DNA from 2 places in the Paenibacillus sp. YPG26 genome. Region 1 is predicted to be linked to the other one. Evidence: a T-box and tRNA genes for the amino acid it is inferred to sense, from the RefSeq annotation. Region 1 holds a T-box; the other holds one or more tRNA genes.
The links. The T-box of region 1 lies ahead of LDO05_RS05445 (valine--tRNA ligase). A T-box ahead of a tRNA ligase gene usually reads a tRNA of that ligase, here a tRNA-Val.
Positions count from the first base shown of each region.

Region 2: it has a tRNA-Val gene. The T-box ahead of LDO05_RS05445 (valine--tRNA ligase) is inferred to sense a tRNA for this amino acid. The anticodon was not compared.

Region 1 covers NZ_CP084530.1:1,170,350-1,182,463, forward strand. The annotation lists gene LDO05_RS05435 (RluA family pseudouridine synthase) at 1-729, shown strand, start outside; gene LDO05_RS05440 (LysM peptidoglycan-binding domain-containing protein) at 841-2,106, shown strand; T-box leader at 2,220-2,471, shown strand; gene LDO05_RS05445 (valine--tRNA ligase) at 2,685-5,330, shown strand; gene LDO05_RS05450 (bifunctional folylpolyglutamate synthase/dihydrofolate synthase) at 5,693-7,057, shown strand; gene murC (UDP-N-acetylmuramate--L-alanine ligase) at 7,117-8,442, shown strand; gene LDO05_RS05460 (SPOR domain-containing protein) at 8,567-9,706, shown strand; gene LDO05_RS05465 (Maf family protein) at 9,848-10,450, shown strand; gene radC (RadC family protein) at 10,500-11,189, shown strand; gene LDO05_RS05475 (rod shape-determining protein) at 11,228-12,114, shown strand, end outside.
Region 2 covers NZ_CP084530.1:1,560,944-1,573,057, forward strand. The annotation lists gene manA (mannose-6-phosphate isomerase, class I) at 1-394, opposite strand, end outside; gene LDO05_RS07230 (ROK family protein) at 436-1,350, opposite strand; gene LDO05_RS07235 (LacI family DNA-binding transcriptional regulator) at 1,458-2,480, shown strand; gene LDO05_RS07240 (APC family permease) at 2,628-4,445, shown strand; gene LDO05_RS07245 (LOG family protein) at 4,654-5,238, shown strand; gene LDO05_RS07250 (hypothetical protein) at 5,310-5,624, opposite strand; gene LDO05_RS07255 (general stress protein) at 5,850-6,320, shown strand; gene LDO05_RS07260 (3'-5' exoribonuclease YhaM family protein) at 6,372-7,331, shown strand; gene LDO05_RS07265 (hypothetical protein) at 7,404-7,595, opposite strand; gene LDO05_RS07270 (hypothetical protein) at 7,824-8,042, opposite strand; gene LDO05_RS07275 (PH domain-containing protein) at 8,520-8,867, shown strand; tRNA gene LDO05_RS07280 (tRNA-Val) at 8,928-9,000, opposite strand; gene LDO05_RS07285 (hypothetical protein) at 9,124-9,351, shown strand; gene LDO05_RS07290 (GNAT family N-acetyltransferase) at 9,494-9,937, shown strand; gene LDO05_RS07295 (DUF3892 domain-containing protein) at 10,011-10,250, shown strand; gene LDO05_RS07300 (MBL fold metallo-hydrolase) at 10,377-11,111, opposite strand; gene LDO05_RS07305 (copper amine oxidase N-terminal domain-containing protein) at 11,257-11,814, shown strand; gene LDO05_RS07310 (DUF1292 domain-containing protein) at 11,917-12,114, shown strand, end outside.

The sequences.
Region 1 (12,114 bases):
GGGGACCGTATTCGGATACGGCTCTTCCCGCCTCGTGACTATGGTTTTGAGCCTTGTTGGACTGGAATTGATGTGCTGTATGAGGACGATTATTGTCTTGTAGTGCATAAGCCGGCAGGTATGAAGGTTCACCCGACAGGAGATGAACGGCAGCCGACACTCGCCCATGTGGTAGCGGCCCATTATATGGGCCAGGGCGAGCAGGCTGCCGTTCGCCATATCCACAGGCTCGATGAGTTCACTTCCGGGCCGGTTCTATATGCCAAGAATGAATTTGCGCAGCTTATTCTTGATGAGGCGATGAGTACGAAGAAGATTGAGCGTGTCTATGTTGCTGTGGTTCAAGGAATTGTACAAAGTCCGGCCTTCCGGGTGGAAGCGCCAATTGGACGGGACCGCCATCACGCGAAGCGCCAGCGGGTCTCGGATACAGGCAAGCCCGCAGCAACCCTGGTGACTCTTCTGGACACCCTGAGAGACGCCAGTCTGGTGCGCTTGACACTAGAGACGGGAAGAACCCACCAGATCCGTGTGCATATGAGTCATATAGGCCATCCCCTTATAGGAGATGCGTTGTATGGGGGGAGTACCCGATACTTCAATTACCAGGCCCTGCATGGAGAATCCTTAATTTTTCCGCATCCTTTAACTGGAGAGATACTGAACATCAAGGATCCTTGGCCCGAAGAATTTATAGAGCTGCATCGCAGGCTGTTACCGGAATCCTAGAGAGAAACTTGCGATACTGTCAAAAAAGAGTGGCATGCTCTCCTTTTTGAAGCATATAGATTAAACGAGTGAGAAACCTTGTTTGGATATGCGTATAAGGAGGTTATACCCTTGGCAGATCAATCCTATGGGTTAAGGTTCGATATCTATGAACGTGTTCATCTATCGGAAGAAGTCATTGGCATTCAGGAACTGGTTGAGCTGGAGCTGCTACCAAGAATTCAGGTCGTTCCAGGTGATGAATATGCATCGCTGCGGGGGCATTTGCATGTGTCGGGTCTATATCGCGGGGATGGGGGAACACAGGAGCTGACCCATCTCATTCCTGTTGAAATTACAGTTCCGCTGAGCCGGGTCAATCGGCTTGAGGATATCACTGTCGAGATTGAGAATTTCGATGTTGATGTACTGAGTCCGCACAGCTTGAACATTACGGGTGTTCTGTCTTTGCGTGGAATTGAGACGATTGCTTATGTTCCGGGAACCGGGGAATGGAGCGATGAGGAATATTCGGTATCCCATGAGACCCAGCGTGAGGAACAGGAGGAAGGTCTGGAGGCTCTTGTAGATCAGGAGGACAGATTAGATGTCCGGGAAGAGGCCTCTGCTCCTTCCGCGGTTCAATTCGATCCGCCAAGCTCAGAGCCTATCTGGTCGCTTCCAGAGCTTGTGCAGCAGAATGATTCCTCTCCCCCGTCGAAAGAGAGAGAGACTGCACTGGAATCAGCCCCCGCATCCTCGCTCTCGCCGTTATGGGCGGACAAGGAATCATTTGCGGATACGGGTTCAAAGGTGGATACGGATGAAGAGCCTCGGACATTATCGCAAGAACAACAGCCTGTGAAGACTGAGTTACAAGAGGCTTCGAACCTGTGGCATACCGGGCAGCCTGCACAGGAGCAGATCGTGCTTGATGAAGGCGACAGAGTCTACACGGCTGAGGAGTATCTCGAGAATGTCCAGGAGCTTGAGGCTGCTGAACCCGTAATTGAACCTCACGTGGAAGACCGGCCTGAAATGAAAATTGCGCTTGGCAGCAAAAAGCTGACGGACCAGGCCTCAGTTGACCATGTTCCTCTTAGTACGCTTCTTCAGTCGGGACGTCCGCCCAAAGAACCGGAAGTGTTGGAGACCTCGGTGCAGGACACCCAGGAACTCCTCACCGAGGATAAGGAGGATGTACGCTGGAAGAGCTTGTTCATCTCGGGCGTACAGGAACAGACACCCTTCCGGCAGGTAAAGCTTGTGATCGTACAGCGGGAAGAGACCATTGATGTAATTGCGGACCGCTATCAGATTAATCCGCGGGAGCTGCTACTGTACAACCGGTTGTCCGAGCAGAGCTTGGAGGAAGGCCAGGTTCTTTATATTCCCTAATACCTTGAAGAGCCTGTGGTGTGTGCACAGGCTCTTTGCCATGTATAGGAGGGATCTAAATGCCTATTATTGACTATCGCTGCCATCCAAGTTATTATTATAGGGATAAATAAGCAAAGACATCGAACGGGAATAGTAGGCAGTGTGCCCTTCAGAGAGCGGAATTGCAGGCGCTGTGAGGTTTCGCAGGATGCAGCTGACCGAAGTCGCCCGGGAGTCGTCCATTTGAGCAGGATTAGTTCTGTCAGAATGGGCCGGTTACAGCCGTTATCTGTCTGAGTGTCGCGAATAAGAGCTGAAGATAGGCTAAGGTCTGTTCGCGAAACAAAGGTGGTACCACGAAAGATAAGCCTTTCGTCCTTTGAGACGAAGGGCTTTTTTTGTTTTTTTTACTTATTCCGCTTTTAATATGGATTGAACAAAAGACTGCGTGTCGGTTACCTGCCGCAATAAGTGGTTGCCAGGTTCCAGACGTTCATCTTTGATTCATTCCATTTAATATGGGAATAATTGCAGGAAAATGGGATCTAAACAGAACAAACTCCCCTAAAATATCGGAGGTATGTGTTATGTCAGAAATGAACCAAGAGACGTCTACGGCAAATATGCCTACGACGTATGACCCGAAATCTGCGGAAGAGAAATGGTACCGCTACTGGAAGGAAGGCAACTTTTTTGAAGCGGGGAGCCGTAAGGATGCCGAGACCTATACCATCGTAATTCCACCACCGAATGTAACAGGCATGCTGCATATCGGTCATGCGCTGGACTTCACACTTCAGGACATTATGGTAAGAGCCAAACGGATGCAGGGCTATGACGCTCTATGGCTTCCGGGTACCGACCATGCGGGGATTGCAACCCAGACCAAAGTAGAGCAAAAGCTTCGTGAACAAGGACAGACCCGGTATGATCTGGGACGAGAGAAATTCCTGGAGAAGGTATGGGAATGGAAGGATCAGTATGCAGAGACTATCCACGAGCAATGGTCCAAAATGGGCTTCTCTCTCGATTACTCCCGTGAACGGTTCACGCTGGATGAAGGACTGTCCAAGGCCGTACGCGAGGTATTCGTTAAGCTGTATAACAAAGGCCTAATCTACCGGGGCAAACGTATTATTAACTGGGATCCGGCAGCGCGTACCGCACTGTCTGATATCGAGGTGGAGTATAAAGAGGTTAACGGTCACTTATATCACTTGCAGTATCCGCTGGAGAACGGAAACGGCCATATTACGGTGGCTACCACACGTCCCGAAACTATGCTTGGGGATACGGCAGTGGCCGTGCATCCTAAGGATGAGCGTTATGCTCATTTGATTGGACAATCGCTGGTGCTGCCGATTGTGGGCCGCGCTATTCCGATCATTGCGGATGAGTATGTTGATAAGGAATTCGGAAGCGGCGCGGTTAAGATTACTCCCGCACACGATCCGAATGACTTTGAAGTAGGTCTGAGACATAATCTGCCGCAAATTACAGTGATGGATGAGACCGGTACGATGAATGCGGATGCAGCCAAGTATCAGGGACTGGACCGCAGCGAATGCCGCAAACAAATCGTCCAAGACCTGCAGGAGCTCGGGGTGCTTATCCGGATTGAGGATCATGTTCACCAGGTGGGTCACAGTGAAAGATCGGGAGCTGTGGTAGAGCCGTATCTGTCAACCCAATGGTTCGTGAAGATGGGCCCTCTTGCTGAAAAGGCGATTGAAGCGCAAAAGTCTGGCGCCGGAGTTAACTTTGTACCGGACCGTTTTGAGAAAATATATCTGCACTGGATTGAAAATGTGCGTGACTGGTGTATTTCCCGGCAGCTGTGGTGGGGACACCGGATTCCGGCTTGGTATCACGAGACTACAGGTGAGATCTTTGTGGGTACAGAAGCACCGGAAGGGGAAGAATGGCGCCAGGATGAGGATGTGCTGGATACCTGGTTCAGCTCCGGACTGTGGCCCTTCTCGACCTTGGGGTGGCCGGATGTGGAGCATGAGGATTTCAAGCGGTTCTATCCAACCGATGTGCTGGTAACCGGCTACGATATTATCTATTTCTGGGTAGCCCGGATGATCTTCACCGCCCTTGAATTTACAGGCCAAATTCCGTTTAAGGATGTGCTCATTCACGGTCTTGTGCGCGACAGCGAAGGGCGCAAGATGTCCAAGTCGCTTGGCAACGGGGTTGATCCGCTTGAAGTCATTGAGAAGTATGGCGCGGACGCAATGAGATATATGATCTCAACCAGCAGCACACCTGGACAGGACCTTCGGTTCCGCTGGGAGAAGGTGGAGCAGGCACGCAATTTTGCCAACAAGATCTGGAATGCTTCCCGCTTCGCGCTGATGAATCTGGAAGGCGTCAAATATGAAGATATCGATATTACCGGCAATCTGAGTACCGCAGACCGCTGGATTCTGCATCGCTTCAACGAGACAGCACGGGATATTACCCGTCTAATCGACGCTTATGAGTTCGGGGAAACGGGACGACTGCTGTACAACTTCATCTGGGATGATCTCTGTGACTGGTATATCGAGTTCGCGAAGCTTACCTTATATGGGGAGGATGCGGCTGCGAAGAGCAAGACGCAATCCGTACTCGCTTACGTGCTTGACCGTACACAGAGACTGATTCACCCGTTCATGCCGTTTATATCCGAAGAGATTTGGCAGCACCTTCCTCATAGTGGAGAGACAATTACACTGGCCGAGTGGCCTAAATACGATACCGCCCTTGAAGCTCCGGATGCGGTCGAAGAGATGAATCTCCTGATTGACGTTATCCGCGCAGTCAGAAACGTTCGCGCTGAGGTTAACGTTCCAATGAGCAAGAAGGTGGAACTGATCGTGAAGCCGGGTTCCGAGAAGGCATACAGCATCATCAGCCGCAACGAGAACTATGTGCGTAGATTCTGTAACACCTCCGATTTCTCCGTAGCTGTTGATGCCGAGGCACCGGACAAAGCGATGAGTGCGATCGTAACCGGAGCGGAGCTCTATTTCCCTCTGGCAGGGTTAATAGATATTGGACAAGAAATTGCCCGCCTGCAAAAAGAGTTCGACAACCTTACCAAAGAGGTTGAACGGGTTGAGAAAAAGCTGGGCAACGAAGGCTTCGTGGCCAAAGCTCCAGCCAAAGTAATTGAGGAAGAAAAGGCGAAGATGCAGGACTACTCCGAGAAGCGTGCCAAAGTCTTGGCCCGCATTGAGGAGCTCAAAGGGTAACCTGACGCGTCAGCCCCACACCGCCGTGCGCCGAAAGAGCAGCGAATCCCGCAGGGAGAGCGCTCCTTGCAAGAAAGTAACAACAATGCTCCATCCAAGGAGCGCCCAACCCAAAGCGTACCCCCGAACGGGGGTGACAAGCGGCTTGCAGCACGCAAGTTCCAAGTACGGGCAGGAGCACTGGCGTCAAGCGTACCCCCGAACGGGGGTGGCAAGCGTTCCAGGCGCCTCAGCCGATCAGGTGCTCATCACCCCCGCCTCCCGCCGAAATATTCGGGTGTCCAGAGGGAAGTCCCTCTGGGGCCCTTCCTGGAAGTTAGGGTTTGGGAGGGTATATCCCACTATAAGGAGCAGGTTCTCTCATGCAAGACAAAACAACAGCCCCGCTGCAGACCTATGCAGAGGCAGTCGATTGGATTAACGGCTTGATTCCTTTCGGGATCCGGCCGGGTCTTGAACGGATTGAAGCACTCATGGAGCGATTCGATAATCCGCACCGGAGGTTGAAGTTTATACATGTAGCTGGAACGAATGGTAAGGGCTCATCCTGCGCTTTTTTGACCAAGACACTGGTCGTCAGCGGGTATACGGTGGGAACCTTTACTTCCCCCTATATCACGAAGTTCACAGATCGATTCCAATACAACGGGGAGAATATTCCCGAGAGTACACTGATTGAACTGTCGAACCGTCTTTATCCGCATGTACAGGAAATGGCCCTGTCGGAGTTAGGCTCTCCCACGATGTTTGAGGTGAGCACCGCGCTGGCCATCTTGTACTTTGCCGAAGTCTGTTATCCGGACGTTGTAGTATGGGAGACAGGTCTGGGTGGAAGAATGGATGTAACTAATATAGTCACGCCGATTGTCTCCCTGATCACGAATATTGGCATGGACCATACCGATATTCTGGGAGATACCCTCGAAGCGATTGCCCGTGAGAAGGCTGGAATTATCAAGCCGGGTGTCCCTGTAGTCAGCTGTGTCCAACAGCCGGAGGCAGTCGCCATTCTGAAAGAAACGGCCGCTGTCCGGAAGAGCACGCTTTATCTGCTTGGTGATCAATTTGATTACAGGCGTCACGAAATCACATCGACTGAGCAGCACTTGACTTTTAGCGGACCATTCCGCAATGTGGAGTTCAGTATTTCTCTACTTGGAGAGCATCAATGCAGGAATGCTGCCGGAGTTATGATGGTACTGGAAGTACTCAGGCAGTACATGGCTTTTGTGCTTGAGGATGAGGATGTGACTGCCGGATTCAGGGATACATTCTGGGCAGGAAGAATGGAACGGGTGTCGGATGAACCGCTGATTGTGATTGATGGAGCACATAACCCCGAAGGGGCGGAGTCGCTCGCGAGAAGCATCAAGGAGAATTTTCAGTACAAAAAACTTAATTTGATGATGGGGATGCTTAGTAATAAGCATCATCACGCCTACTTGAAGCATATATTACCAATAGTGGATACGCTTATCCTTACCGAGCCTGATTTTCGCAGAGCCATGGAAGCGCAGAAGTTGTATGAGCTGGTGCAGCAGCTGCGGGATACGGCAGCGAAGCCGGGCTTGGAAGTTATAGTAGAACGTGACTGGAAGGCAGCGCTTAAGCTGCTGGAGTCGCGGACGGAACGGGAAGATCTTGGGGTGGTTTCAGGCACGCTTTATTTGATTTCCGACGTGCGCGCAGCCCTTTTGCATCAAACCGATTCTGAAAAAGGCTGGTGAACATTTTGTCCAATACAACATTAGAACACGTACACTTTATCGGCATCGGCGGCTATGGAATGAGCGCGATCGCCCGCGTCATGCTGGAGATGGGCTATACAGTTACCGGATCCGACGTGGCCTCCCAGGAGCTGACTGAGAAGCTTGCCGCCAAGGGGGCGAAAATATATATCGGACATACCGCATCACAGGTCGAAGGAGCTGATCTGGTTGTCTATTCCACCGCTTTGCCTAAGGATAATGTAGAACGGGTAGAAGCGGAGAAGCGGGGGATTCCGGTTATTCACCGGGCTCAAATGCTGGCTCGCCTGCTGAATGAGGGTAAGGGAGTCGCGGTTGCAGGCGCCCACGGCAAGACGACTACTTCTTCTATGATCGCATTGGTCATGGAGGAATGCGGAACAGACCCGACCTTTATTATCGGCGGAGAGATCATGAATGTGGGTACCAATGCCAAAGCTGGGCAAGGCGAATACGTGGTTGCGGAGGCAGACGAAAGTGATGGATCGTTCCTGCAATACCACCCCGCTCTTGGGGTTGTGACCAATATTGAAGCCGACCACCTTGAGAATTATGACAGCAGCTTTGACCGGTTGAAGGAGGCTTATGTTCAGTTCCTGAACCAGATCAAACCAGACGGTAAGGCAATTGTATGCGGAGATGACGAGAACATCCGTGAACTGCTGCCTAACCTATCGGGCCAGGTGATCACCTATGGTATTCATCAGCAGTGTGATTATATGGCTTCAGACATCGTACTTGGGGACCGCAAGGTGACCTTTACACTGAACACGCAAGGGGAAGCTCTTGGACAAGTTGAGCTGTCGGTTCCGGGTCAGCATAATGTCTATAATGCGATGGCGACCATCATCGTATGCCTGGAAGCGGGTATTCCTTTTGCCGAGATCGTTAGAGCCATCGTATTGTTCTCTGGAGCCAAACGGCGCTTTCAGGTTCTTAGCGAAGCTCGGGATATTCTGGTCATTGATGACTATGCGCATCATCCGACTGAAATTGAGGCAACCATTAATGCTGCCAAAGCTACGGGTAAAAGAATCGTCGCGGTATTCCAGCCGCAGCGCTACACGCGGACATTCTTTCTGCTGGACGCCTTCAGCCGGGCTTTCACGGAAGCTGATGAGGTCATCATTACCGACATCTATTCCCCGGCCGGTGAGAAGGAGATCGAGGGTGTTCATTCTTCCAAGCTGGTAGAGCTCATTAAGCAGAACAGCAATCCAAGTGCCCGTTATATTCCTACCAAACAAGAGGTCATCACAGATCTCGAGGGACGGATTAGACCAGGTGATCTGGTGCTGACCATGGGCGCGGGAGATATTTATAAAGTGGGTTATGCCCTGGCTGATCAACTGAAATCCGAATAAGAACCGTATACACCGTCAGGGCTCCCTGGCGGTTTTTTTATTTGCAGCTGGCGAGATTTGGTATAACTCCTGAAGCTCTGACATATAGCTTATCTATATAGTTGGGACAAGGAGAGTGTGTCAGGTGAATAAGGCAAGGATGACATTTCGATTCGATAAGCCGGAGGAGCAGCGAAATGAGGCGGTGCCGCTAAATAACATACAATCAGTCCCGGAGTATACAGAAGAACCTGAACGGGCTGTCCAGGAGAAGAATCCAGGATCTGTTCCTCTGGTCATGGATCCTCTGGAGAGCTGGGGTGAGCCTTTCCTGACGCATAGTCATTCGGGGGCGCGTGTAATTCCTGAAATGAAGGAGATGGATACCCATCTGCTGGAGGATAGCGCACCACATGATGATGTATATTATATTTCTCCCAAAAAGCCTTCCAAATGGAAGCTGGCCGGCTCCATTTCTGCAGCTCTGGTGACAGGCACATTATTCGGTTTTGTCCTGTTATCCCTGTTCAACAAAGATATCTCCTTTCCTATTCCGGGAATATCGTCACTCAGACCAGACAGCACTGTGAGTTCTCCTTCGGTATCTGTTCTAGGCCCGACTGATGAGCCGAATACTCCAAATGGCGATATTCCAATGGTAAAAGCAGTGCTGCCTGACCAGGCCTATTACTTCCTTCAATACGGCGTCTTTAGCACGTCCCAAGGGGTGAAGCAGGCTCAGGAGGAGCTTCAGCAATCGGGCGTAGCAGCGGCCAGGGATACACTTGATCATACACGCGTGTATGCAGGTGTATCCCCCGAGAGGGAACAGGCCAAGCTGCTGAGCAGCCAGTTGAAGTCAAGCGGCGTGAATCTGATTGTCCATGAGATACGTTACCCTGCCGAGGCACAGCTTAAGTACGGCGGTGACATCGGAGTGCTCGATCAGTATCTGGAGGAAAGTGCGGATCTGATCAAGCTGCTTAGTGTCACTTCAGCCTCTCTGCTTGAGACCAAGGAGGTCCAGAAGCAAAGTCAGGCTGAAGTAGCTAACTTGAAAGAAAAACACCGCCAATGGACTGAGAATGCTTCAGCTGTCAAGGGCGGGCTGCCAAGTGACGTGAAGCCGACCGCGGACACTATGGAAAAGGCAATGAATACAGCAGTAGAGGCCTTGAGCCGCTATAACTCCAATGGCTCCAAGACTCACCTGTGGGAGGTTCAAACGGCCATGATGGAATATATATTGCTTCAAAAGGAACTTCTGGGAATCAAGCAACAGTAATCGGCTGCAAATCCGGCAGGGAAATGGAAATACTTCCCCATGCCGGATTTGTGTTTGTATTGCTATGAAATTAACCTTATAATAATAAAGTGTCAAAAAATGGCGAGGAATCCGAATCTACTAAGGGAGGATTCATTTTTTTTGGAAAATAATCAATCACGTCTAATAATTCTAGCCTCTTCGTCCCCAAGAAGAAGGGAATTGATTGCAGGCTTACATATTCCATTTGAGATTATTCCGAGTCATGCGGATGAAACAACGCCAGAGGACTGGGCACCGGAGCGGATTGTGTCTGAACTTGCGCTTCGCAAGGCCGCCGCAGTTCACCGTTCCCTGATCCCCGCAAGAGATGACGCTGTTATTGTAGGTAGTGACACGATTGTTGTGCTGAACGGACGAGTGCTCGGGAAGCCTTCTTCCAGGGAAGAGGCTGCTTCCATGCTGCGGTCCCTGCAAGGCCAAAGCCATCAGGTATTCACGGGCGTCTCCTGTATAGATGGGGCGACAGGACAGACTTTAACAGACTACCGCGTTACGACAGTTACAATGAGGTCGCTGTCCGAGACCGAAGTTTTGGCTTACGCAGAGAGCGGGGAAGGACTGGACAAGGCTGGGGCTTACGCCATCCAAGGACTTGGAGCGACACTTGTCACTGAAATTCGAGGCTGCTATTTCAACGTAGTGGGTCTTCCTCTTTCCCTTCTAAGTGAAATGCTTAAGCAGTTTGATATCTATGTATTATAAGCAGGGCATTAGGTTAGTGCCCGCGATATAGGGAAAGAGAGGGAATTAGATGGAACCAGCTGCTTATACGCTGCGTGACATCCCCCATGATGAACGACCACGAGAACGCATGATGCAATATGGGGCTGACGCGCTCAGCCATGCCGAACTGCTTGCCATACTTCTGAGGACCGGAACACGTCAGGAGTCGGCGGTGCATGTGGCACAGAGAATATTGAACCGGGCCGGGGACCTTCGGAATTTGATGGATCTCAGTGTGGAAGAATTAATGCAGACCAAAGGAATCGGAATGGCCAAAGCGATTCAGCTTAAGGCTGGCTTTGAGCTTGGAATCCGGGTGTCAACAGCGAGAAGACCGGGACCGGTTGCCATTCGAAGCCCGCGCGATGCGGCGGATTTATTAATGGAACAGCTGCGTTATTTGAAGAAGGAACATTTTGTCTGTTTATTTCTGAATACAAAAAATCATATCATTGCTCAAGAGACACTCTCCATAGGCAGTCTGAATGCGTCAATTGTTCACCCACGTGAAGTTTTTCGGGCGGCCATCAAATGCAGCAGTGCTTCAGTTGTTTGCGCTCATAATCACCCGAGCGGTGATCCTGCGCCGAGCCCGGAGGATATTCAGATTACGCAGAGGCTGTGCGAAGCAGGTCAGATTGTGGGGATCGATGTTCTGGATCACCTCGTTATCGGAGATGGAACTTTCGTCAGTTTGAAGGAGCAAGGTCTCATGTAATATAATAGCTTAGACACATAAGGAAAGGGAGTTACAACATGTTAGGTGGTTTTACGAAAGACTTGGGAATTGACTTGGGAACAGCGAACACACTCGTTTATATTCGTGGAAAAGGAATTATTGTCAGGGAGCCGTCCGTTGTAGCTCTTAATACTGATACAAAAGCCATTGTGGCTGTTGGCGAATCCGCTAAGAAAATGATCGGAAGAACACCTGGGAACATCCGCGCAATCCGTCCTATGAAAGACGGGGTCATTGCTGATTTTGATACAACAGCAACGATGATTAAATATTTCATCCGTCAGGCTCAGAAGCAGCGTTCTCTATTCCAGCGCCATCCGAATGTAATGGTATGCGTACCTTCAGGGATTACTGCCGTTGAACAGCGTGCGGTTGAAGATGCGACCAAGCAGGCGGGTGCACGTGAAGCTTATACGATCGAAGAGCCTTTTGCCGCAGCAATCGGAGCCGATCTTCCAGTCTGGGAGCCTACAGGCAGTATGGTTGTAGACATCGGCGGTGGAACGACTGAAGTTGCAGTCATTTCACTTGGCGGTATTGTAACCAGCCGTTCTGTCCGGGTTGCAGGAGATGAAGCGGATGAGTCTATCATTCAATATATCAAGCGCCAGTATAATCTGATGATCGGTGAGAGAACAGCAGAGCAGCTGAAGATGGATGTAGGCTCAGCCATGCCGCTGGATCAAGTTGAGACTATGGAGATTCGCGGACGGGACCTGGTAACAGGACTGCCCAAGACAATCACCATTACTTCGGATGAGATTTCAGAAGCCTTGGGCGATACGGTCAATGCGATTGTGGATGCGGTTAAGGTGACGCTAGAGAAGTGTCCTCCAGAGCTTGCTGCCGACATTATGGACCGGGGAATTGTTCTTACAGGCGGCGGGGCGCTGCTTCGCAATCT
Region 2 (12,114 bases), 390 kb from region 1:
CGTGGCCGTAGATAATCTCGGCACCTGGCTCCGCATCAACAATATACCAGCATTCTGTCTTACCAAGCTCGCCATTCTCGTGTTCGCCTGCGTACGTGTCATCTGGGTGTACCTGTACAGACAGATCGTCAGAGGCATCGAGGATCTTGGTAAGCAGTGGAAATACTTTGGAGTCCGAACGGAACAGCTCTTGGTGGCTGGACCATAGCTCGCCCAGCTCCATCCCTTTGAACGGACCATTCTCAACTACGCTCTGCCCATTGGGGTGTGCTGAGATGGCCCAGCATTCTCCCGTCTCATTCGAAGGGATCTCGTAACCGAACAGACTTTTAAGCTTGGTTCCTCCCCAGATCCGTTCTTTGAACACCGGCTGCAGAAAAATAGGTTGATTCATAATAGTTAATTCTCCTTTCAGATGATTGAATGTATTTAAATTTAGTAAGACATATGGACAAGTGCAGCCGCGCCAATGAGTCCGGCGTCCTGCTGCAGGGCGGCTGGAACAATAGGTGTCTTCCGGCCGGAGGGATTAAGGGCGTATCTTCCAACATAGTCCTGTACAGCATGGAAGAGGGGATCGCCGACTTGGGAGACACCTCCGCCAATAACTATTTTCTCGGGATCAAGGGTATTGATTAAGGTAACGCAGCCTATGCCGATGTAACGGAAGACCTGGTCGATCAGCTCCTTCATGGCGGGGTCACCGCCAGCGGCCAGCTCGAATGCTTCCTTGGAAGTTACACTCCGATCAAGCAGCTCGCTGGCTTGTCTGGCGATAGCCGTACCTGAGGCCACATATTCCCAGCATCCCCGCTGCCCACATACACACTGCCCCGCACTTGAATCAATGACAAAATGCCCCACATCCCCGGCATTCCCGCTGGCACCTGTAATCAGCTTGCCATGCATGTAGATTCCCGAACCGATTCCAGTGCTGATCGTTACAAATACAAAATGCTGAGCATCCATCGCCGCACCGAGCCACTTCTCAGCCAGAGTAGCTGCAGTCGCATCATTCTCAAGCTTGATCGGGTAGGGCAGATGGCGCTTCAATTCATGGATTAGCGGGAAGTCGCGCCAGCCTGGCAGATTAGGAGGACAAGTAATTTGTCCTTCAACTGTATTGAGCGGACCTGGAGCTCCGATACCAACACCGGCAATGTCCTCGCCGGGAATACCGCTCTCATGAACAAGTGTCAGAACAGTCTGGGCGATACGGTCTACCATAACATAGGGGGTTACAGCCGGATTCGTGGGAATGGAGGATTTCTGAATGACATCCCCGTCAGCAGAGATGATGCCGATAGCTGTCTTCGTACCCCCGATATCGATCCCGATTGCATACTTCACATTAAGTACCTCCTGATAATCAATTCAACTTGACAATACTTGACAAAAGTTGACTGTGTAAAGTAATATTAAAGTCAGTGTACCACATTTAAGGGGGATTGCAAGTTATGGCCCGCGTCAAAAAAGTATCCATGCAGGATATCGCCAACAGGCTTCAAATATCCAAGAATGCAGTCTCACTCGCTCTATTGGATAAAAAGGGAGTTAGTGAGGAGATGAAGAGCCGGATTGTCCAGACGGCCAAGGAAATGGGGTACGGTCCCTATGGTCAGAAGCAGGTGGAGCATCCAAATCTGCTTGTAGTGGTGCCTGACAGAGTTACCAGCTATGATGACAACGACCATTTCCATTTTTATCACGATATGATCTGGGGTCTTGAGTCCTCTATCCGGAAGAGCGGTTATAATGCCATTATTGTAAGAGTAGATCACACGATGGAGAAGAATCTTATTCTGCCTGGGCTGTTCGAAGATATTAAGTATGCTGGCGTAATCTTGTTCGGGATTATGGATAAGGCTTATGCCGAGATGATCTGGAAGCTGGACACGCCTCTTGTTATGCTTGATTCCTATTATCGGGACCTGCACTGCCCGGTAGTGACCTCGGCTAATATGGAAGGAGCTTATGAAGCTGCTGACTATCTAATAGGGAAAGGGCATACGCGAATCGGGTTCATCGGCCCCGCTAATCTGACGACAAGTCATGAAGAGCGCTGGTATGGCTTCTGGCGGGCCATGCAAAGCAGCGGGATAAAGATCGAAGAGAAGTGGTGTCTGACGTACTCAAACGGATTTGATTCTACCCAGCGGGAAATTACCGGATTTCTGGATCGTATGGGTGATATGCCGACAGCCTTCTTGTGCGGAAATGACCGGATCGCACTGCTGCTCAGTCAGGCTCTTCAAGCGCGTGGAATACGGCTTCCCGCTGATATATCTATTATGGGCTTTGACGATTTGAACATGTCGGAGACCTCGGATCCTCCGCTTACAACCATGCGTGTGAATAAGACCGGCATGTGTGATGCCGCGGTTGAGCTGCTCATCTCCCGGCTGAGTTCCGCGAGGGAAATGGTGCGTTGGAGCATTCCTCCGATGCTTATTGAGCGCGATTCAACAGCAGCGCTATAGATCAGCAGAACCATCCCCTTTCTTAGGAGAGGGGATTTTTATTTCACAAAACGTAATCTATGTACTGGATTAATTCTGTGGAACCATATACAATACGGTTTGTGTCTTTGCAGGAACCTATTGAAACCACCGTAAAGGAAGTTGTATATGCCCGGAAAATTGAAACGCCTGCTGATTGGCAGACCCATGAAATCCACCGAGATTGAAGGCGAGAAGCTGAGCAAGCTGAAGGCATTAGCCATTTTATCCTCAGATGCTTTATCCTCGGTAGCATACGGGACGGAGCAGATTCTCATTGTCTTGATGGCAGCCGGATTCGCGGCGCTCTGGTATTCGATCCCTATCTCCATTGCCGTCCTTGGGCTGCTGGCGATCCTTGTTATATCTTACAGGCAGACTATATTCGCTTATCCCGGCGGCGGCGGGGCTTACATCGTGGCAAAAGACAATTTGGGGTTATCTCCAAGCCTGCTGGCTGGTGGCTCTCTATTGGTTGACTATATATTAACTGTGGCGGTAAGTGCTTCGGCGGGAACGGATGCGATCACTTCCGCATTTCCGGTACTGCATGACCACCGGGTTCTGATCGCCGTAGTCATGATTCTGATTCTAACATTAATGAACCTTAGAGGAGTGACGGAGTCGGCCTCTATATTGGCTGTTCCGATCTACTTCTTTGTCATAGCTATTTATTTCCTGATCATATGCGGAATCATTAATTACATCACCGGGGGAGCCCACGCGGCCGCTCCTGAATTCGGCAAGACCATATCAAGTGTAAGCCTGTTCCTTCTCCTGAAAGCATTCAGCTCTGGCTGTTCGGCCTTAACCGGAGTCGAGGCCATGTCGAATGCCATTCCGAACTTCCGTAAGCCGTCTGATAAGAATGCGGCGGCTACGCTCATGATGATGGGTATACTTCTTGCAGGAATGTTCATCGGAATCAGCTTGCTCGCGTATTGGTACGGCATCAAGCCTGCGGCTGAGGAGACGGTGGTCTCCCAGATCGCTGAGTCCACTTTTGGCCGGGGCGTGCTGTATTATATCATTCAGGGTGCCACCGCGGTGATCCTGATCCTGGCGGCCAATACGGCGTATTCTGCTTTTCCGCTGCTTGCATTTATGCTGGCAAAAGACAAATTCATGCCTCATGCCTTCATGGTGCGGGGAGATCGGCTCGGCTTCTCGAACGGGATTATCTTCCTTAGCATTCTGTCCGCCGTGCTGGTCATGGTGTTCCAAGGGAATACAGAGAGCTTGATTCCTCTCTATGCGGTAGGTGTCTTCATTCCCTTTACCCTGTCCCAGCTGGGGATGATGATCCGCTGGATTAAGCTGAAGCCTTCTGGCTGGATGCTGAAGCTCTTCATTAATACGGTGGGTATGCTGACTACCCTGTCCATCACGCTTATATTTATTTTCACTAAGTTTAGCCAGGTCTGGGTCATTTTTATTTTCCTGCCACTCGTGGTCTACATGTTCATGAGAATTCAGCAGCATTACACGAACACAGCCGATCAGCTGCGTATCGATCACTTTAGTGAGAAGCCCATCGCGAAGGGGAATACAGTGATTATTCCGGTTGCGGGAGTTACGCGGGTCGTGCTGAATACGGTAAGCTATGCGAAGACGCTTTCGGACAATGTGGTGGCTGTATATGTAGGGTTTGATGATGAGTCGGTCCGCAAAATTGAACAAAGGTGGAATGAATGGAATCCCGGTGTGCGGCTGATTATCCTGAAATCCCGTTACCGGAGTATCCTTGGTCCGCTGCGCAAATTTATAGACACGGTAGAATGGAAGAAGGCCGAGAGTGACCATATCACGATCCTTATCCCTCAGTTCATTACCAAGCATTGGTGGCAGAACCTGCTTCATAACCAGTCAAGCCTGATGATTCGGGCCTATCTGATCACCCGTAAGGATGTTGTTGTTGCGACGGTCCCTTATCATATGGACCGCTAAACCCACATAATTCCAGATACTAAGGAAGCATCCGTTAAGGGTGCTTTTTTTGTGATAACGTTGGTCCATGTGTGTGTTAATTTCACTGCTTGTAGACTCGCGATGTATATTTTCGCCTGCTTTTAATACAATTAATACACTGTATAGTACAATGATTATATGTGGGTTATCCTCATGAGCTAACAGGAATAAGGAGTGATGTTGAGAGATGAATACAGTATGTGTATTTGCGGGTTCAAATCCCGGTGTGAAGCCGGAGTACCGGACTCAGGCCATTCAGCTGGGAAGTACACTTTCGGATCAGGGTATCCGTCTTGTATACGGAGGATCCAAGCTGGGGCTGATGGGTGAAGTCGCGAATGAAGTGCTGCTGCGCGGAGGCCATGTCATTGGAGTCATGCCCAAAGGATTATTTCGCGGGGAGATCGTGCACCGGGAATTGACGGAGCTTATAGAGGTTGAGAGCATGCATGAGCGCAAAGCCAAAATGGGAGAAATCGCTGATGGATTCATAGCGCTTCCAGGAGGTCTGGGTACGTTCGAAGAGCTGTTCGAGGTATTATGCTGGGCACAAATCGGGATACATGCCAAGCCGATTGGTCTGCTCAACATTAATGGATATTACGATCCGCTTATCGAGCTGATCAGGCACAGCGTTCAGGAAGGGTTCTCTAATGATTCGCACTTAAGCCTGATCAGGGTCTCGAGTGAGCCGGAAGATCTGCTGGATCAGATGAAGCGGTATCAGCCGCAGGCCCTTGGGAATAAGTGGACACAACTGGTTGTTGAGTGAGGCTATAGAGAAGTAAGCCCCTGCGGTGTGTGGAACAACTGCCGGGGCTTCTGTTCATATAACGGGTGAGGCTACATCAGCAGGGTGATGACCAACAGTTCATAGAGGACTAGAGGCAGGATGGTGTTGTTGTAATAGAAGCTGCCGGGAGCTCCCAGAAAGCGTTGATCGCCTTGAACGGTTACGCTCAAGTACAAGAAGCGGTCATCGGCGCTGACGATAATTCCTTCGTAAGTATAGCCGTCAATCGTAACTACTTTGACAGGACGGTTCAGGTGAATGGAACAAAGATTCCGAATTTGATCCTTGATCCCTTTTAGCTGCTGTGCCATATTGGGGTTCGCCTGATATACCACTTGATTGTCCTGCTGTAATCCATATGCCATTGATAATACCTCCTAAGTGGGCGTTTGTCTTGGTTCAGTATATACAGCTGTGCCTAGTAAGGTTCCAGCTTGTTGGGCTGTTGATATGTAAAAATTCCTGCCTCTCCATAGAACTCCGGGATTCATATAGAGTTCCGAGGAGCATGACCTCGCAGGGCAAGTCCTATGTTTGGCGTTAAATCCCCAGTGGGTAATAGTCAATAAGTAACCGGGGAGGGAATAACCATGGCAAAGCTGATTATTGGAGTATTCAAGACATCACAGGATACGTCCATTGTGATTGATGAGCTTAAGAAAGCGGACTTGGGTGAGAAGGAAGTATCTGTGTTGTCATGCAAGATCAAGCATATGCATAAGATTTCCGAGAATACAGATATGGGTGAGCCCCAAGCGGGCAATGGGGGAAAAAGTGTATTCGGCATGCTGAAGAATGTGACTGCGGAGATTGAAGATGAGCCCGTTGAACTGATTGCAACCGGTTCAGCGGCCAGGAAGATGGCTGGAACCAAGGTCGGCGAGGGTACTGATGACTTTATTGTCGCTCTGATGGGGGCAGGAGTTCCCCGGGAGGATGCCAGTCAGTATGAAGAACACTTGATTCAAGGACATATGATTGTTATGGTGGAATGCAAGCCGGAGCAGGCTGACCGGGTGGCTAATATTTTCACACAGCATCAGGTGGTAGGAATAGAATAGAAATGGTAGATTTATATCAGTCTACTATCTAATATTTATAGGAGTTGTCAGATGAAACAGGTTAAGGCATTTGTGGATGGGGAAGAAATTATTGGATTCTACCTGCTGAAGTCCGTAGGGATCAAGCAGACGAACGGAGCGGCACCCAAGGACTATCTCGATTTGATTCTTGCCGACCCGTCAGGGGAAATTTCAGCCAAGTTCTGGGATGCGACACACACGGACAAAGAAACCTTCTTCGCGCCTATGCTGGTTAAGGTGAAAGGGCTGGTTCACACTTACCGGGATAAGCTGCAGTTCAAGATCTCCCAGATTCGGCCTGCTTCCCCGGATGATGGTCATCATATAACCGATTTCATCAGGTCGGCGCCCGTCGCCCCGAATGATCTGGTGTATGCCATTACAAGCGCTGCCGCCAGCATTCAGGATGAGGAGCTTCGCTGGATCGTAGATGAATGCATCCAGAAGGTGGGGGATAAGCTTCTACATTATCCGGCGGCAAAGGGAATGCATCATAATTTCTACGCGGGTCTTGCATATCATGTCGTTCGGATGCTTGAGCTTGCTGAGTTCATCGTCATGCAGCGGCCGTTCCTGAACCGTGATCTGCTCGTCGCCGGTATTATTCTTCATGATATCGCCAAGACCGAAGAGTTAACCGCTGAGCTTGGGATCGTCTCTGAATACAGCTTTACAGGTAAGCTGATTGGTCACATCTCGCTTGCAGTGAACTGGATTACAGAAGCAGCATTACGCAAAGGCATGGATATCAGCTCCGAGAAAATCGTTATGCTTCAGCACCTGATTCTCTCCCATCATAATCTTGGAGAATGGGGAAGCCCGGTTCAGCCTCAGCTGCCGGAAGCCTTGGCCCTTCACTTGATTGACCAGCTGGATGCCAAAATGCAGGCTGCCGAGGATGCAATTGATACGATGGCCGATCCTGGAGGTTGGACGCCGCCTATACGTGCGCTGGAGAATAAGCCGCTGTATCGGCGCAAGCAAACATAATAGAGTACTGTTGTAAGCAGAAAGAGCCCTGAATCAGGGCTCTTTCTGCTTACAAGACAGCTGTGTGTCTGTCTACACTAGCTGTGTGCCATCGTCGTTGGGATTGTCCTTCTTCTGGGAGTTCTTCTTGGCTTCATCGTCATCGCCGGTATTCATAATAGCGTCGACCATGTCTTCCAGCACGTCCGTAGCTGCCGGACGGTTGGGATCTACATCAGGGATCTCATTAAATCCCGGTTTTCTATTCTCATCAGGTATACTCATGTTCAACTCAGCTCCTTCATTCATATACGATATAGAATGTCACCGGATTTCCCGGTATATGTAAGGTTAACCCGCCTAGTCGTGAGTTGAATCCATTAAACGTAATTTAGCCGGGTTAATGACAGATAGCCGAATGCGAGGAGATACGTACTTACACAGAAGCATAAGAGGGCTCCCGGTGGGGAACCCTCTTGTGCTTGCAAATATATAATATTGCTTATGTAGCATTTATGATTTGAAAGGGATAATTCTTGTCACATGTTCAATCTCTTCTAGCAGGACCCATACAGCACCTTCAACCGTTCTAATCTGAACGCCTTTAGGATTTTTGTTCCATTTCGGGATTCCAGTCATCATATCTCCAGTAAATAATTTAACTACAACCTCATGCTCCAATGTAACCGCCATTTTCAGTTGAATCAGATCCAGCTCCGCACTAGTCTTCATAATTTAGCCCCCATCACATGATAGATTAATTCCTCATACCTATTACTTCGGACGAAGAGACTATATTCCTGAGAGCAATATAAAAGATGAGTCTTTAGTCTTATCTAATCAGTAGACAAGACCCGTTTAGATACATTAAAGTTAGTTTTCAAGCTTGTATATCCGCCATATTGTTCCAGACAGCCACTAACAGAACGTTCCAACAGCATTTACAGGCCAAAAGTCTTTGATTGCGCTTTCATAACTATATTACCCTTTTTATGGTGATTTCTAACCAAATCTAGATAATCTAATAGTATGATTGTGTATGGGTATTTATTACAGTGAGTAGGAGTTTTTTTGGAAGATTGGATTATGCTATTAGCGACTAGCTTGGTAACTGTAGTTTATGGTTGTTTAGAATTTGCCATCATGTCTGGTTAGAGTTAATATAACTATAAAAAAACAATTAAATGGATTCATTGAGAGGATGTTAATATGGCGATATTCGGGAAGAAAGTAAATAGCATTGAGAATGGTTATGAAGATCTGCTCATAGACGATGAGACTATTGAATCAGTACATACACTTTTTAAAAACCAAGCAGTATTAACAAATATGAGAGTAATATTTGAAGAGCGAGAATCTCTTAATGAGATGAGTTTATCATTTATTGTATCTATTCCTTACTCTAAGATTAATGCCATAGCATTAGAAAGAAAGGGTTTTACAAGTACAAATAGGTTGATAATATCTACTGGTGCAAAAGAATATAAATTGATGTTTAACTTAATTGAAGATGTGTTGAAATTTCAAAAGTCACTAAGTACGTTTATTTTCACTTAGGTCATTTTTGAGTAAATGATAAAACAAAAGAACCCTTACACCGTAAGGGTTCTTCAAGTATGATCTGCAGTGGGCTCGAACCACTGACCCCCACCCTGTCAAGATGGTGCTCTCCCAGCTGAGCTAGCAGATCAAAAAATGGATTAGATAAATAATATCATAGCAGGTTAGTGAGCATATGTCAAACTTCCAGCTGTATAATTCTCTCTTCAAATGGGAAGGAATAGGCTCATTACACACCTGGAGGTCAGACCAAATGAGGAATACTAGGCATGGCTCAAGAGTGGCTCTCTTCACGATCGTATTAATCAGCTCACTCGCATTTTTGAATGGCTGCGGCATGAATGATTCGACAAGGGTTCCTGGCGATTCCATGTTTTCTTTCCCGATGCCCCATGTACCTGTGACAGAGGATGTCTACAACCCTTCCGTTATCGAGGATGTCTATTCACCGGGTGGGGAGCAGCTGGATAATTGGCAGTAACCCGTTTGCGGGGAGCAGATTCAGATTACAGTCAAAGTCGATCCTGGAGTGAATCTCTTAGTGATCGACTGTTTTGTTGTCTTAATATTATTTGTTATAATAATTCAGCTGAAGATTAATTCATACTAGAAGAGGTGACGTCTTGGCTGCCATCATTATACCGGTACATACGGAAGAGCAGTTGAATCAAGGATTGGAGATCCGGAAGGAAGTATTTGTGCAGGAACAGAAGGTCCCCGTGGACCTTGAAATAGACGAGTTCGATGTGATCGGACCTGATTCCCACCATGTGCTGATTGAGCTGGATGGGAGATATGCGGCGACGGGCCGGATTACTTACTACAGGGATAATGCCGCCAAACTCCAGCGGATTGCTGTCCGCCAGGAATTTCGTTCTCATGGCATCGGACGGGTTCTGATGCTTGCCCTGGAGCAAATGGCGAGAGACCTCGGTTTTGAGAAGGCCGTTCTGGACGGCCAGTGTCAGGCTGAAGGCTTCTATACCAAGCTTGGGTATAAGGTAATCTCCGAAGAGCCCTTTTATGACGCGGGGATTCTGCATGTGAGAATGGAGAAGAAATTGTAATATTCCAGAGGGCTACGGGTTAAGCTACCTTCTATTACGTGATTAATTAGAACTTAGAGGGAGCTGACCACTTATGCCTAATGCTGACAGAGAAGTGTTCGTAGCGGTTCAGAAGAATGGGGATGGAGATCTATCCGCATTCAAGACCTCATCTGGACGTGTTCTCTCTTACGAGGAAGCACTGAAGGAAGTCCAAGCAGGCTCTATTGCGGGCGTTAACGCTTTTAAGGGCAGGGACGGAGAGACCTATCTGCGTGGCGATGCGGATGGTGATCCGACCAACAATCTGGATGCCCTGCCTTATTTCGAATAACATGAGCTGTTAAAAGCAAGAGGTCATCCTAGCCGGGATGGCCTCTTTACCATTCAATACCGAAATGAATTGCTATCGCGGCAGATCCGTACGTGTCAATCAACCGCTAATGGGACTCCAATGCGCTCATAGCTCATATATCTCATGCTGGCGCAGGAATTCCATCTCGGCTGTCTGCCCTTGATACTGCTCCATCTCATCTCCATAGTGCATGAGGCTGATCTGTGAGCGGATTTCGGAGGGCAGCGTGAGAAGCTCATCTAGAGTCGTGTGAACGATGCCCTGGCCAGTCAGCTGCACCTCGTGAAAAATTTTGCGGCAGCCCCGTTCCCCCACCAGCTGCTGCAGCAAGGCAGGTTGAAACGTCATATCTGCACTGTAGAAAATTTCGCCATTCAGGTAGAGTGAATAACTCTTCTTGCCTTCAATATGAGGCGTCTGAATAATCTCGACCTGTAGGGAGTCATCCACGCGTGTTATCTGATCTTCCCGCAGCAGTCTGACCTCGAAGGCATCCTCCAGGCTCTCAATTCCATCCTGACCGAGTCCACCCTTAAGTGTATGCTCCCACAGCGGCTGCACAAGCTGTTCAGCAATGTAGAGAACCGGCTTCTGTTGATAGACGTATTTCATTTGGAAAGCGAACTCTTCCAGGCCGCCCACATGATCCGCATGGATATGTGTAATCAACACAGCATTGATATCCGCCCAGGTCTTACCGAGCTGATATAAGGAGATTGGCGCGGTTACTCCACAATCAATAAGCAGGGTCTGATGACCGGTATAGAGCAGTGCGTTATTGTTGAAATATTTCTTGGCAAAGGCTCCTCCTGTGCCAAGCATTTGTAATCGAAGACCCATGATCTCACTCCTCTGGACTAATCTCACTTCTATACTTTAACATGTCAAGACTGCCTGGACAAAATAGGGTCTGGACGACCGCAACTTGATTGAAAATATGAAGTATAACCATATAACAACATGGTATGAAGGAGGGTGTATGGGAATGAAATGGAAGAGAGTGGCTGGACTTGTACTGGCTTTTTCCCTCTTTGGCAGTTCTATGATTTATGCCGATACAGCTGTGCAGAAGATTCGATTAATAATTAATGGTCAGGACATAGATGACGGGGGTTACATGGTGGATGGGAGAGCTTATGTACCCGTAAGAGAATTGAATGGATTAATTGACTATGATGAAGGGACCAAAAGAGTTGCTTTTACCCAGCCGAATGTGGACATTTTTCTGTTCAAAGGGGATACGCCTTTTGGTAAGGTGAGTGCGGGTAAGCTTAAATTCAATGTGTTCTGCCAGATTGACAGCCTGAAAGTGGACATCAGTTCAGTGAAGGTCACGATTAAGGGACCTGATGGATCCGAGAAATCGATTCAGTCCCAGGATCTGGGCAAGGAGCAGAAGGATAATTTCTGGTTCAGGACACATGATTACACGTATGACTTCAAGACTGCCGGCAAATACACGATCAACTTCTATATGAAGATGAACAAGAGCAAGGACTACGTCCTGGTTAGTGAGAAGGTCATAAATGCAATTGGCGGTTAGGCATTAAGAAGCATATCCAAAATTGACCTATATGATTGGAAATGTTACGATACGAGAGTATGCGACAGTAATTAACAAATTAACCCGAAGTGAGGTATTTCAATGAGCGATCACAAACATGAGCACGACGAAGCTTGCGGACACGATCACGACCATGATCACGAGGAGTTCGTGCTCACGTTGACAGACGAGAACGGTCAGGATGTGGAGATGGTTCTCGTTGAAACTTTCGATGTTAGTGAGAAGGTCTATGCTCTTCTGCTTGAACGTAACAATCCGGAAGCTGACGGCATTATTCTC